Regions from separate parts of the Stenotrophomonas sp. STEN009 genome, predicted to be linked through region 2. Evidence: predicted binding sites of a transcription regulator. Region 2 holds the regulator's gene; each other region holds the start of a gene.
The links. The regulator HrcA, encoded in region 2, represses chaperone genes, less so after heat shock. The targets are predictions, from matches to a motif close to TTNGCACTCNNNNNNNNNGAGTGCNAA.

Region 1 (4,165 bases), on a different contig from region 2:
CTCGAAGGTGCCGGTGTTGCCGTCCGGCGTGCGCACCCAGTTGGAATTGCCCGGGTAGCCGCCGCTGCCGCCGCCATGGCCGTTGTTGGCCTCGGTGGCGCGCTCGCCGCAGTTGGCATCGCACTTGCCGAACGGCTTGTTGCCGCGGTCGGCATTCCACTGCGCATCGGTCAGGTACAGCATGTGGGTGTCGGTGTAGGGCGCGTAGGGCAGGCCCTTGTCGCCGGTGGTGCTGGCAAAGCCCAGCGAGTTCGGCCAGGTGTGCTCGCGGTTGTAGGTCAGGCCGCTGCCCGTGCCAGCGCGATCGCTGACCTTGGCGTAGCTGCGGTTGCGATAGGCATCGAGGATGCGGTTGGGATTGTTCGGATCCTCGTCGGCGATCTCCAGGATGGTCCAGGTGCTGGTGCCCGACCCGCTGTACGGATAGGCGGTGTGGCCCTTGATGGTCGCGTGCAGCGAGCAGCGCAGCTGGCTCGGGCTGGAGGTGTTGACCCTGGAGTAGTAGCCCGCCGGTACGCCGGGATTGCCCGGATCGGGGTTGCCCGTGGCGCTGGCCACGGTGAAGGCGATGCGGCTGTCGGCAGCCGGATGCGCGCCCTGCAGGTCGGTGATGCGCGCGGCGCGGATGTCGAAGCGGCAGGCCTCACCGGCCACCAGCGCGGTGTTGGTGGACAGCTTCACGCTCCTGCCGCTGGCCGGGTGGGTCAGCGGTACGCTGCCGGAGGCGCCGCAGCTCAGCGCGAAGGCGCCGCTGGCCAGGTTCACCGTCTCGCTGAACACCACTTCCAGATCGGCCGCGGCCGGGAACGTGCTGCTGCCCTGGGCGGGGGTGGTGGTGGACACCGATGGCGGCGTATTGGGACCGGGCGTACCCCCACCGCTGAAGGTCTGGCCGTTGTTGCAGCTGCCGAAGGTCTGCGTCGCCGATTCGGCCCAGGTGAAGTGGGCGTACTGGCTGCCGCTGCCCGTCAGCTGCAGTGAGGTGCCAGGGGCCGTGCTGTTGGTCTCGGCCACCGGAATGTTCTGGCTGGTCATGCCTGCGGCAGGACCGCCGGAGGCAGTGATCGTGCCCTCATAGCTGAGGAACTGGACCACCTTGCCGCTGGCGTCGACCAGCGCGATGCCGTCGTTGGGACCGTTCTGGATGCCGTTGGTCGGATAGCTGACCACGGCCAGGGTGGCGCTGCCGCACCCGGCGGCGCTGCCGGCAGGGACGGCCGTGTTGGCGTACACCGAAGCGGCCGACGGCGTGCTGCCGTTGTAGAGATACAGCCGATAGCCGGACAGATCCTCGCCGGCGGTGGCCACGACCTCGATCGCCTCGCCGACGTCACCGGCTGCGGTGCTGTCGTCGTAATGCAGTTCGTTGATGAAGACCTCGGCCTGGGCCGGCGCGGTGGCCAGGGCCAGCACGCAGGCGGTGGCGAGCGGGGACAGCAATCGCATCGACGACTCCTTGTGATTGGGAATGCGCGGCCGAGCCTAAGGCCGATCCAGTGACACTTTGTCGTAAATGAACGTCAGATATCTGACAGTGCGACGTTGGTCACCTAATTCGGGGCCACCCCACCGCACTGCCGCAGCGTCCGGCGCGGAAACTTTTTTCGCGACGCCCCTTGAAAGCCTCCCGGGGGGCTCCATCTCTGCCGTGCTCCCGACCTTGTCGGGTTTCTTCACGTGCGGTTCTGGCACTCGCCTGGTGCGAGTGCTAACATCGCCGGACTTTTTTAGACCAATCAATCACTTAAGAGGTCTCCTATGAGCATCAAGCCGCTGCACGACCGCGTTGTGGTCAAGCCGATCGAAGCCGACGAAATCTCCGCCGGTGGCATCGTCATCCCCGACTCGGCCAAGGAAAAGTCCACCAAGGGTGAAGTCGTGGCCGTCGGCCCCGGCAAGCCGCTGGACAACGGCAGCGTGCGCGCGCCGTCGCTGAAGGTCGGTGACAAGGTCATCTACGGCCAGTACGCCGGCAGCTCGTACAAGAGCGAAGGCGTCGAGTACAAGGTCCTGCGCGAAGACGACGTGCTCGCCGTCATCGGCTGAGCCCCGCCGCGACCTGTTTCAACCTGATCCCCACATCCCAGCCGCCGGGCACGGCCCGGCGCGACCAATGAGGTAATTGCAATGGCTGCCAAGGATATCCGTTTCGGTGAAGACGCCCGTTCGCGCATGGTGCGCGGCGTCAACGTTCTCGCCAATGCCGTCAAGGCCACCCTCGGCCCGAAGGGCCGCAATGTCGTGCTCGAGAAGAGCTTCGGCGCCCCGACCATCACCAAGGACGGCGTCTCCGTCGCCAAGGAAATCGAACTGGCTGACAAGTTCGAGAACATGGGCGCGCAGATGGTGAAGGAAGTTGCTTCGCGCACCAACGACGACGCCGGCGACGGCACCACCACCGCCACCGTGCTGGCCCAGGCCCTGATCCGCGAAGGCGCCAAGGCCGTTGCTGCCGGCATGAACCCGATGGACCTCAAGCGCGGTATCGACAAGGCCGTCGTGGCTGCCGTCACCGAGCTGAAGAACATCTCCAAGCCGACCGCTGACGACAAGGCGATCGCCCAGGTCGGCACCATCTCGGCCAACTCGGACGAGTCGATCGGCCAGATCATCGCTGACGCGATGAAGGAAGTCGGCAAGGAAGGCGTGATCACCGTTGAAGAAGGCTCGGGCCTGGACAACGAGCTGGACGTGGTCAAGGGCATGCAGTTCGACCGCGGCTACCTGTCCCCGTACTTCATCAACAACCAGCAGTCGCAGACCGCTGACCTGGATGACCCGTTCATCCTGCTGCACGACAAGAAGATCTCCAACGTCCGTGACCTGCTGCCGGTGCTGGAAGGCGTCGCCAAGGCCGGCAAGCCGCTGCTGATCGTGGCCGAGGAAGTCGAAGGCGAAGCGCTGGCGACCCTGGTGGTCAACACCATCCGTGGCATCGTCAAGGTTGTGGCCGTGAAGGCCCCGGGCTTCGGCGATCGTCGCAAGGCGATGCTGGAAGACATGGCCGTGCTGACCGGCGGCACCGTGATCTCCGAAGAAGTGGGCCTGTCGCTGGAGAAGGCCACCATCAAGGACCTGGGCCGCGCCAAGAAGGTGCAGGTCTCCAAGGAGAACACCACCATCATCGACGGCGTGGGCGACAAGGCTGCGGTCGAATCGCGCGTTGCGCAGATCAAGACCCAGATCCAGGACACCTCCTCGGATTACGACCGCGAGAAGCTGCAGGAACGCGTGGCCAAGCTGGCCGGCGGCGTTGCCGTGATCAAGGTGGGTGCGTCCACCGAAATCGAAATGAAGGAAAAGAAGGATCGCGTCGACGACGCCCTGCACGCTACCCGTGCAGCCGTTGAAGAAGGCGTGGTTCCGGGCGGCGGCGTTGCACTGGTCCGTGCGGTCACCGCGCTGGCCGGCCTGAAGGGCGCCAACGAAGACCAGAACCACGGCATCCAGATCGCCCTGCGCGCGATGGAAGCCCCGCTGCGCGAGATCGTCGCCAACGCCGGCGAAGAGCCGTCCGTCATCGTCAACAAGGTCAAGGAAGGCAGCGGCAGCTTCGGCTACAACGCCGCCACCGGTGAGTTCGGCGACATGCTGCAGTTCGGCATCCTGGACCCGACCAAGGTGACCCGTTCGGCGCTGCAGAACGCGGCCTCGATCGCTGGCCTGATGATCACCACCGAAGCCATGGTTGCCGAAGCGCCGAAGAAGGACGAGCCGGCCCTGGGCGGCGCCGGTGGCATGGGCGGCATGGGTGGCATGGGCGGCATGGACTTCTAAGGTCCGCTGTTCCCGATGAAGTGAAAAACCCCGCCGCAAGGCGGGGTTTTTTTTGTGGGCGTTCCGCCCCCTCTGCTGGACGTGGACCGTGGTCGACCTGTCAGCGCACGAATGCCTTCGTGGCGCCGTATTCCCATTCCCACGGCACCCCCGTCTCGCCCAGCACGAAGCGCACCAGTGCCGGAAAGGTCGCTTCGGCGCGCACATCGTTGCCCAGGATCACTACGCAGCGTTGGCCTTGTTCGACGCACACCAGCGTGTTGCCCACCGCATCGTCATGTCCGCCCTTGTAGAAGCCTGCGCCCTGTGGACCGGTGAATGTCACCACGCCCAGTCCCGCAGCCAGGTTTCTGCGCTGCTGCGCCACCGGCAGTTCCGGCTGCAGCGT
Region 2 (4,165 bases):
CCAGGAACTCCACGCGTTCGGCGCCCTGCGGGTCGGGCTTGCCGCCGTCCTGGGGTTCCAGCTCGATCAGGAACTGGCCGCCGCCCATGCCCAGCTCGGCGATGATGCCGGTGGTGGTGGTCGACAGCGCGGCCGCCGCACTGCGCCGGCTTGCGCTCAGTGCTTCGGCCTGCACCCGCCAGGCGGCCGCGGCCTTGTCGATCTCGCCGGCCAGGCGCTGCAGCCGCTCGTCGGCGCCGCGCAGCTGCTCCACTTCGGCATGCATGCGCTCGCGCTGCGCGCCCAGTTCGTCCATCGGCACGCGATGCTTGCGCGCAAGGTCGTGCAGGCGGCCGAGACGGCGCTCGTTCTCCTCGAACTGCTCGGGGTCGGCATCCAGGTCGTCGTGCACGCGGTCGAGCAGGGACAGGGCTTCGTGCAGCTGGATCGACGCGTTTTCGATCAGGCTGTCCACCTCGCCCAGGCGCGGGTCGTGTTCGATCAGCCGGGCCAATTCGTGCCGAACCTGCTGCAGCTGATCCAGCGCCGAGCTGCCCTCGTCGCCGTTGAGCTGGTTGCTGGCGGCCTGGCAGGCGGTCAGCAGCGCGCTGGCATGGGCCTGGCGCCGATGGCTGGCGCCCAGCGCGAGGATCGATTCGGGCTCCAGATCCTCACGGTCCAGTTCGCGCAGCTGATGCTCGAGGAAACCGATACGGTCACTGACGTCGCCCTGTTGCGACAGCGCCAGGGATTCATCGACCAGTGCCTGCCAGGCGGCTGCGGCGCGGCGGACCTGACGGCGCTCTTCCTCGTTGCCGGCATAGGCATCGAGCAGGGCCAGCTGGGAAGGACGCGCCAGCAGGGCCTGCTGTTCATGCTGGCCGTGGATTTCCACCAGCAGCGCGGCCAGTTCGCCCAGCTGGGCGAGGGTGACCGGGCGGCCGTTGATCCAGGCCCGCGAACCGCCGTCGGCGCGGATCACGCGGCGCAGCTGGCACTGGTCCTCATCGTCCAGCTCGTTGTCGGCCAGCCACTGGCGTGCGGCCTGCAGATGCTCCAGCGCGAACTCGGCCGACAGCTCGGCGCGGGCGGCACCGTGGCGGACCACGCCGCTGTCGGCGCGCAGGCCGGACAGGAAGCCCAGCGCGTCGACCATCAGCGACTTGCCGGCGCCGGTCTCGCCTGAAACCACGGTCATGCCAGGCCCGAATTCAAGTTCGGTAGCGCGGACGACGGCGAAATCCTTGATCGATAGGTGTCTGAGCATGGGTCTGGGGGTAGCTGAGCCGCGCAACGCTAGCATGCGCACGCGGGCGGTCCAATGGCTTGCCAAGGTGATCCGGCGCCATTATCTAGTCTCCGTGTCTCACAGGTTGATTCCATGCACGGTTCCGCCGACCAACTCGCCCCGCGCGCGCGCCATCTGCTGCGCACGCTGATCGCGCGCCACATCCAGGATGGTGAGCCCGTGGGCTCGCAGACGCTGGCGCGCGTGGCCGGGCTGGAAGTCAGTCCGGCCACTATCCGCAACATCCTCGGCGACCTGGAGGACCTGGGCCTGCTGGCGTCGCCGCATACCTCCGCCGGGCGGATCCCGACCGCGCATGGCTACCGGGTGTTTGTCGACAGCCTGCTGCAGATGCAGCCGCCGGGCGAGGGCGAGCTGGCCCGCTTGCGCCAGGAACTGGCCGGTGGCGGCAGCACCCAGGCCCTGCTCGGCAGTGCCTCCGAGCTGCTGTCGGCGATGAGCCACTTCGTCGGCGTGGTCAGCGCGCCGCGGCGCGAGCAGTTCGCCTTCCGCCAGATCGATTTCGTGGCGCTGGACGGCCGCCGGGTGCTGGCGATCCTGGTGTTCGCCGACAACGAGGTCCAGAACCGGGTGATCGAAACCCGCCAGGACTTCGCCCCGGGCCAGCTGGAGCAGGTCGCCAATTACCTCAACGCCCATTTCGCCGGGCTGCCGCTGGCGGAGATCCGGGCGCGCCTGCTGCTGGAGCTGCGCGATGCCCGTTCCGAGCTGGAGCAGCTGCTGGCGCACAGCATCGAACTGGCCGAGCAGGCCCTGCAGCCCGCGGCCGACGACATGCTGGTGGCGGGCCAGACGCGCCTGATGGGGGTCCAGGACCTGTCCGACCTGGAGCGCCTGCGCGAACTGTTCGAGCTGTTTTCCAGCAAGCGCGAGATCCTGCAGCTGCTGGAGCGGACCATCCAGGCCCCGGGCGTGCGCATCTTCATCGGCGAAGAGACCGGGATGATGCCGCTGCAGGGCGTTTCGCTGGTGACCGCCCCGTATGCGGCCAACGGGCAGGTGCTGGGCGTGCTGGGGGTGATCGGGCCGAAGCGGATGGCCTACGACCGCATGATCCCGCTGGTACAGGCCACCGCCGACGTGCTGGGGGCGGCCTTTTCACCGACCGGACGCGGATCCGGTGCCGCGGACGCTTGAAACGCAGCATCCCGCCCACACTAGGGTGGGTGGAGGCGGGGAGTGACCGCCAGGGACCCAGACATGAACCACGAACATCCAGATTTCGAATCCCAGCAGAGCGCCGCCGACGCGGCCGCCGCAGCAGGCGTCAATGACGAAGTGGAGCGCCTGCGCGCGGAAGTCGAGCAGGTCAGGGCCGATGCGCTGCGTGAGCGCGCCGACCTGGAGAACCAGCGCAAGCGCGTGGCCCGCGACATCGAGCAGGCCCGCAAGTTCGCCAACGAGAAGCTGCTGGGCGAACTGCTGCCCGTGTTCGACAGCCTGGATGCCGGCCTGAAGGCCGCCGGCGACGACCCGCACCCGCTGCGCGAGGGCCTGGAGCTGACCTACAAGCAGCTGCTGAAGGTCGCCGCCGACAACGGCCTGGTCCTGATTGACCCGACCGGCCAGCCGTTCAACCCGGAGCACCACCAGGCGATCAGCCAGGTGCCGGCCCCGGACGCCGCCCCGGGCAGCGTGGTGACCGTGTTCCAGAAGGGCTATCTGCTCAACGAGCGCCTGCTGCGGCCGGCGCTGGTGGTGGTGGCCGCCGACTGAGCGGTCGATCCGGGAGCGGCCGGGGGTGGGGGGGGCCGCCGACTGCGCGGGCGATCCGGGAGCGGCCGCCGGGCATGGCCCGGCGCTACCCCCGGATCGTCATCGCCGGGCCATGCCCGGCGAACCTTGAACGGCTGAACACAGCGTTCGGGAGATGGCTTGAATGTTCCACGAGCCTCCCCCACATCCCATTCATCCACCGGCCGAGCGGCCGGACTGACATCCACACAGCATTTCTCAGGAGTCTCCCCCATGGGCAAGATCATTGGTATCGACCTCGGCACCACCAACTCGTGCGTGGCGATCATGGACGGCGGCAAGGCCCGCGTCATCGAGAATTCGGAAGGCGATCGCACCACCCCGTCGATCGTCGCCTACACCAAGGACGGCGAAGTCCTGGTCGGTGCCTCGGCCAAGCGCCAGGCGGTGACCAACCCGAAGAACACCTTCTACGCGGTGAAGCGCCTGATCGGCCGCAAGTTCACCGACGCCGAGGTGCAGAAGGACATCGCCCACGTCCCGTACAGCATCCTCGCCCATGACAATGGTGATGCGTGGGTGGCTACCAGCGACGCCAAGAAGATGGCGCCGCAGGAAATCTCGGCCAAGGTACTGGAGAAGATGAAGAAGACCGCCGAGGACTTCCTCGGTGAGAAGGTCACCGAAGCGGTCATCACCGTGCCGGCCTACTTCAACGACAGCCAGCGCCAGGCCACCAAGGATGCTGGCCGCATCGCGGGCCTGGACGTCAAGCGCATCATCAACGAGCCGACCGCGGCCGCGCTGGCCTATGGCCTGGACAAGGGCGACAACAAGGATCGCAAGATCGTTGTGTACGACCTGGGCGGCGGTACCTTCGACGTCTCGGTGATCGAGATCGCCAACGTCGACGGCGAGAAGCAGTTTGAAGTGCTGGCCACCAACGGCGACACCTTCCTGGGCGGCGAAGACTTCGACAACCGCGTCATCGAGTACCTGGTGGAAGAGTTCAACAAGGACCAGGGCATCGACCTGCGCAAGGATCCGCTGGCCCTGCAGCGCCTGAAGGACGCTGCCGAGCGTGCCAAGATCGAGCTGTCCAGCGCCCAGCAGACCGAAGTGAACCTGCCGTACGTCACCGCTGACGCGTCGGGTCCGAAGCACCTGAACATCAAGCTGACC
Region 3 (4,165 bases), on a different contig from region 2:
GCTGGAAAGCCTGCCCGAGGCCGATCTGGTGCAGCACGATGCGCTGTGGCGCCAGCGTCTGGATGCGTGGCTGGCGTTCGGCGCGCGGCTGGTACAGGTGCTTTCGGTGCTGCTCGGCGTCGGCGCCGCGCTGGTGGTCGGCAATACCGTGCGCCTCGACATCCAGGCACGGCGCGAGGAGATCGGCGTGCTGCAGCTGCTCGGCGCCAGCGATGGCTTCATCCGCCGGCCCTTCCTGTATCTGGGCGCCTGGTACGGGCTGGGCGCCGGCGCGGTGGCGCTGGCCCTGATCGGTGTTGCCGGCGCCGCCCTGCGCGCGCCGCTGGCTGACCTGTCACGCAGCTACGGCAGCCCGTTCGTGCTGCACGGCCTGGACCTGCTGCATGGCAGCCTGGTCCTGCTGGGCACGCTGCTGCTGGGGTGGCTGGGCGCGTGGCTGGTCACCGGCCACTTCCTCCGCCAGACCCGCCCGACCGACACCTGAGACCGGCATGCAACCGCAAGCGCTGAAGCACCTTGAAGGGCCCGCTACGCGGGTGATGGTGGTCGACGGTTCCAAACTGGTGCGCAAGCTGATCGCCGACGTGCTGCAGCGTGATCTGCCGGGCGTGGAGGTGATCGGCTGCGACAGCATCGAGGATGCCCAGCAGGCGCTGGCGCAGGGGCCGGTGGACCTGGTCACCACCTCGCTGACCCTGCGTGACGGCGACGGCCTGGCGCTGGCGCGGACGGTCCGCGAAGCTGCCGGCCAGGCGTACGTGCCGGTGATCGTGGTCTCCGGCGATGCGCAGCAGCATCTGGAGCAGCGGCGCTTCACCGAGTACGTCACCGACTATTTCGACAAGGCGCTGGGCCATGAGGCGCTGGCGACCTTCATCCGTGGCTATGTGCAGCCGCAGACCATTCCCGGGGCGACCATCCTCTACATCGAGGACAGCCGGGTGGTGGCGGAGGCGACCAAGCGCATGCTCGAACGCCAGCAGCTCAACGTGCTGCACGTGGTCAGTGCCGAAGAGGCCTTCACCCTGCTCACGGCCGAATCGCTGGGCCGCAGCCGCCACCGCATCGACCTGGTGTTGACCGACGTCACCCTGAAGGGCGAATTGAGCGGACGCGACGTGGTGCAGCGCGTGCGCGTGGATTTCGGCTACGGCAAACGCCGACTGCCGGTGCTGGTGATGACCGGCGACGGCAATCCACACAACCAGACCGGGTTGCTGCAGGCCGGTGCCAATGATCTGGTGCTGAAGCCGATCGAGGAGCGCCTGCTGGTGACCAAGGTGCTGTTCCAGCTGCGCCTGGCCCGCTTGAACGATGGACCCCTGTTGCGATGACCGATGACGTAGTGGACACCCCGACGATCCAGCTGGAACCGAGCTGGAAGCAGCAGGTCGGCGATTACCTGTTGCAGCCGCAGATGCGCGAACTCTCCACCTTCCTGCGCCAGCGCAAGGCGGCCGGCGCGGCGGTGTTCCCGCCGGGGCCGCAGATCTTCGCGGCGTTCGACGCCACGCCGTTCGAACAGGTGAAAGTGGTGATCCTGGGCCAGGACCCGTACCACGGGCGCGGCCAGGCGCATGGACTGAGCTTCTCGGTGCCCGCCGGCGTTCCGGTGCCGCCATCGCTGCTGAACATCTACAAGGAGATCGAGGGCGACCTCGGCATCCCCCGTCCCGATCACGGCTGCCTGGTGCCGTGGGCGCAGCGCGGCGTGCTGCTGCTCAATGCCGTGCTGACGGTGGAGGAGGGCAGGGCCGGCGCCCACCAGGGCCGCGGCTGGGAAGGCTTCACCGACCACGTGGTGGATGTGCTCAACCGCGAACGCGAAGGCCTGGTGTTCATGCTCTGGGGGGCCTACGCGCAGCAGAAGGGCAAGGTCATCGATACCCGGCGCCATCGTGTGCTGAAAGCCCCGCATCCCTCGCCGCTGTCGGCCCATCGTGGCTTCCTCGGCTGCCGGCATTTCTCGATGGCCAACGACTATCTGCAGCGTCGCGGGCAGGCGCCGATCGACTGGTCGCTGCCGCCGCGCGCGGCGCTTTGATCTTCACAGACGGCCGGGCCTGAACACCGGGCAACGTTTGGCGGCCTGAATGGGCCTCCGGAACGGCCCGTTCAGCTCCGCTTGACCGGAATCGGCCGGTTTCCAGCAGGTAATTGGTTGAATTCCAAGGGATTGTGAATCCCGAAAAGCGCGCTCGCCACTGTCATCAAATCGCGCTACGGTAGGGCTCTGTTTGGGACCAGTGTTGCATCAATAGGATGCTGGAACTTTTTCCTCCTTTAGCAGTCCAAATCCCGGACTGCTAAGATGGGTGCCTATGAGCCAGAACACCTCTACTGCCCTTGTGGCAAACAATCTCCCGATTCCCAGTGCGCTCGGTTCGCTGGACGCCTACATCGGTGCCGTGCACCAGATCCCGGTGCTGTCGGTCGATGACGAACAGGACCTGGCCCGTCGCTTCCGCGACGGCAACGATCTGGACGCTGCCCGTGAGCTGGTGCATTCGCACCTGCGCTTTGTGGTGCACGTGGCCCGCGGCTACAACGGCTATGGCCTCGCCCTGGGCGACCTGATCCAGGAAGGCAACATCGGCCTGATGAAGGCGGTCAAGCGCTTCGACCCGGACATGGGCGTGCGCCTGGTCTCCTTCGCCGTGCACTGGATCCGTGCCGAGATGCACGAGTTCATCCTGAAGAACTGGCGCATCGTCAAGGTCGCCACCACCAAGGCGCAGCGCAAGCTGTTCTTCAACCTGCGCAAGTCGAAGACGCGCCTGGGCTGGATGAACGCCGCGGAAGTCAGCGCGGTGGCCAAGGATCTGAACGTGTCCGAGCGCGAGGTCATGGAAATGGAGTCGCGCCTGTCCGGTCGCGATATCGGTTTCGATGCGCCCAGCGACGAGGATGATGATCATGCGCCGCCGTCGCCGGCCGCATACCTGGTGGCCAACGATGAAGATCCGTCGATGGCCTACGAGCGTGCCGACAGCGAGGACAACCAGCTGCAGCTGCTGCGCGAAGGCATGGCCGAACTGGATGCGCGTTCGCGTGACATCATCCGCCGCCGTTGGCTGGATGCGGACAGCAAGGTGACGCTGCAGGAACTGGCAGACGAGTACGGCGTGTCGGCCGAACGCATCCGCCAGGTCGAGGCGAATGCCCTGAAGAAGATGAAGGCGCTGTTCACCGCGTGATGTGACGTCACAGGTACCCAACAGAAAACCCGGCATTGCCGGGTTTTTTGTTGGGTCTGCCAAGCAACAGGCCGCTGCCCTTTACGCGTGCTCACGCGCGATCGCGCGCCAGCCGATGTCGTTGCGGTGGAATTCGTTGGCCCAGCTGACCTTGGCCACACCGGCGTAGGCATTGGCCTGCGCATCACGCACGCTGTCACCCAGCGCCGCCACACACAGCACGCGGCCGCCGGCACTGACCACCCGCCCCTGCGCGTCCAGTGCAGTACCTGCATGGAAGACCTTGGCGCTGGCCGGCACCTCATCCAGGCCGGAAATCACATCGCCGGTGACTGGCGATTCCGGGTAGGGTTTCGCGGCCAGCACCACACCCAGCGATGGGCGCGCATCCCACTGTGCCTGCACCTGGTCCAGGCGGCCATCAATGGCGGCTTCCACCAGCTCGACCAGATCCGACTGCAGGCGCAGCATCACCGGCTGGGTTTCCGGGTCACCGAAGCGCACGTTGAACTCGATCACCTTCGGTGCGCCGCTGGCATCGATCATCAGGCCGGCGTAAAGGAAGCCGGTGAACGGAATGCCGTCGGCGATCATGCCCTGCACGGTCGGGTTCACCACCTCGCGCATCACCCGCGCGTGCACCTCCGGCGTGACCACCGGGGCCGGTGAGTACGCGCCCATGCCGCCGGTGTTCGGCCCGGTATCACCGTCGCCGACTCGCTTGTGATCCTGCGAGGTGGCCATCGGCAGCGCATGCACGCCATCGACCATCGAAATGAAGCTGGCTTCCTCGCCGTCGAGGAATTCCTCGATCACCACGCGTGCGCCGGCGTCACCGAATGCGTTGCCGGAGAGCATGTCGCGCACCGCATCCTCGGCCTCGGCCAGGGTCATTGCAACGATCACCCCCTTGCCGGCGGCCAGGCCATCGGCCTTCACCACGATCGGCGCACCCTTCTCGCGGATGT

Region 1: ACVOMM_RS07380 (co-chaperone GroES) is a predicted target of HrcA. The motif match lies at 1,686-1,712, and genes of this name have one in related genera.
Region 3: rpoH (RNA polymerase sigma factor RpoH) is a predicted target of HrcA. The motif match lies at 2,284-2,310, and genes of this name have one in related genera.

What each region holds. Positions count from the first base shown of each region.
Region 1 is NZ_JBRRES010000011.1:46,732-50,896, reverse strand. It holds gene ACVOMM_RS07385 (endonuclease) at 1-1,446, opposite strand, end outside; gene ACVOMM_RS07380 (co-chaperone GroES) at 1,759-2,046, shown strand; gene groL (chaperonin GroEL) at 2,128-3,777, shown strand; gene ACVOMM_RS07370 (serine hydrolase domain-containing protein) at 3,878-4,165, opposite strand, start outside.
Region 2 is NZ_JBRRES010000013.1:68,678-72,842, forward strand. It holds gene recN (DNA repair protein RecN) at 1-1,246, opposite strand, end outside; gene hrcA (heat-inducible transcriptional repressor HrcA) at 1,361-2,425, shown strand; gene grpE (nucleotide exchange factor GrpE) at 2,489-3,004, shown strand; gene dnaK (molecular chaperone DnaK) at 3,257-4,165, shown strand, end outside.
Region 3 is NZ_JBRRES010000011.1:89,673-93,837, reverse strand. It holds gene ftsX (permease-like cell division protein FtsX) at 1-484, shown strand, start outside; gene ACVOMM_RS07575 (response regulator) at 492-1,334, shown strand; gene ung (uracil-DNA glycosylase) at 1,331-2,044, shown strand; gene rpoH (RNA polymerase sigma factor RpoH) at 2,322-3,197, shown strand; gene purD (phosphoribosylamine--glycine ligase) at 3,279-4,165, opposite strand, start outside.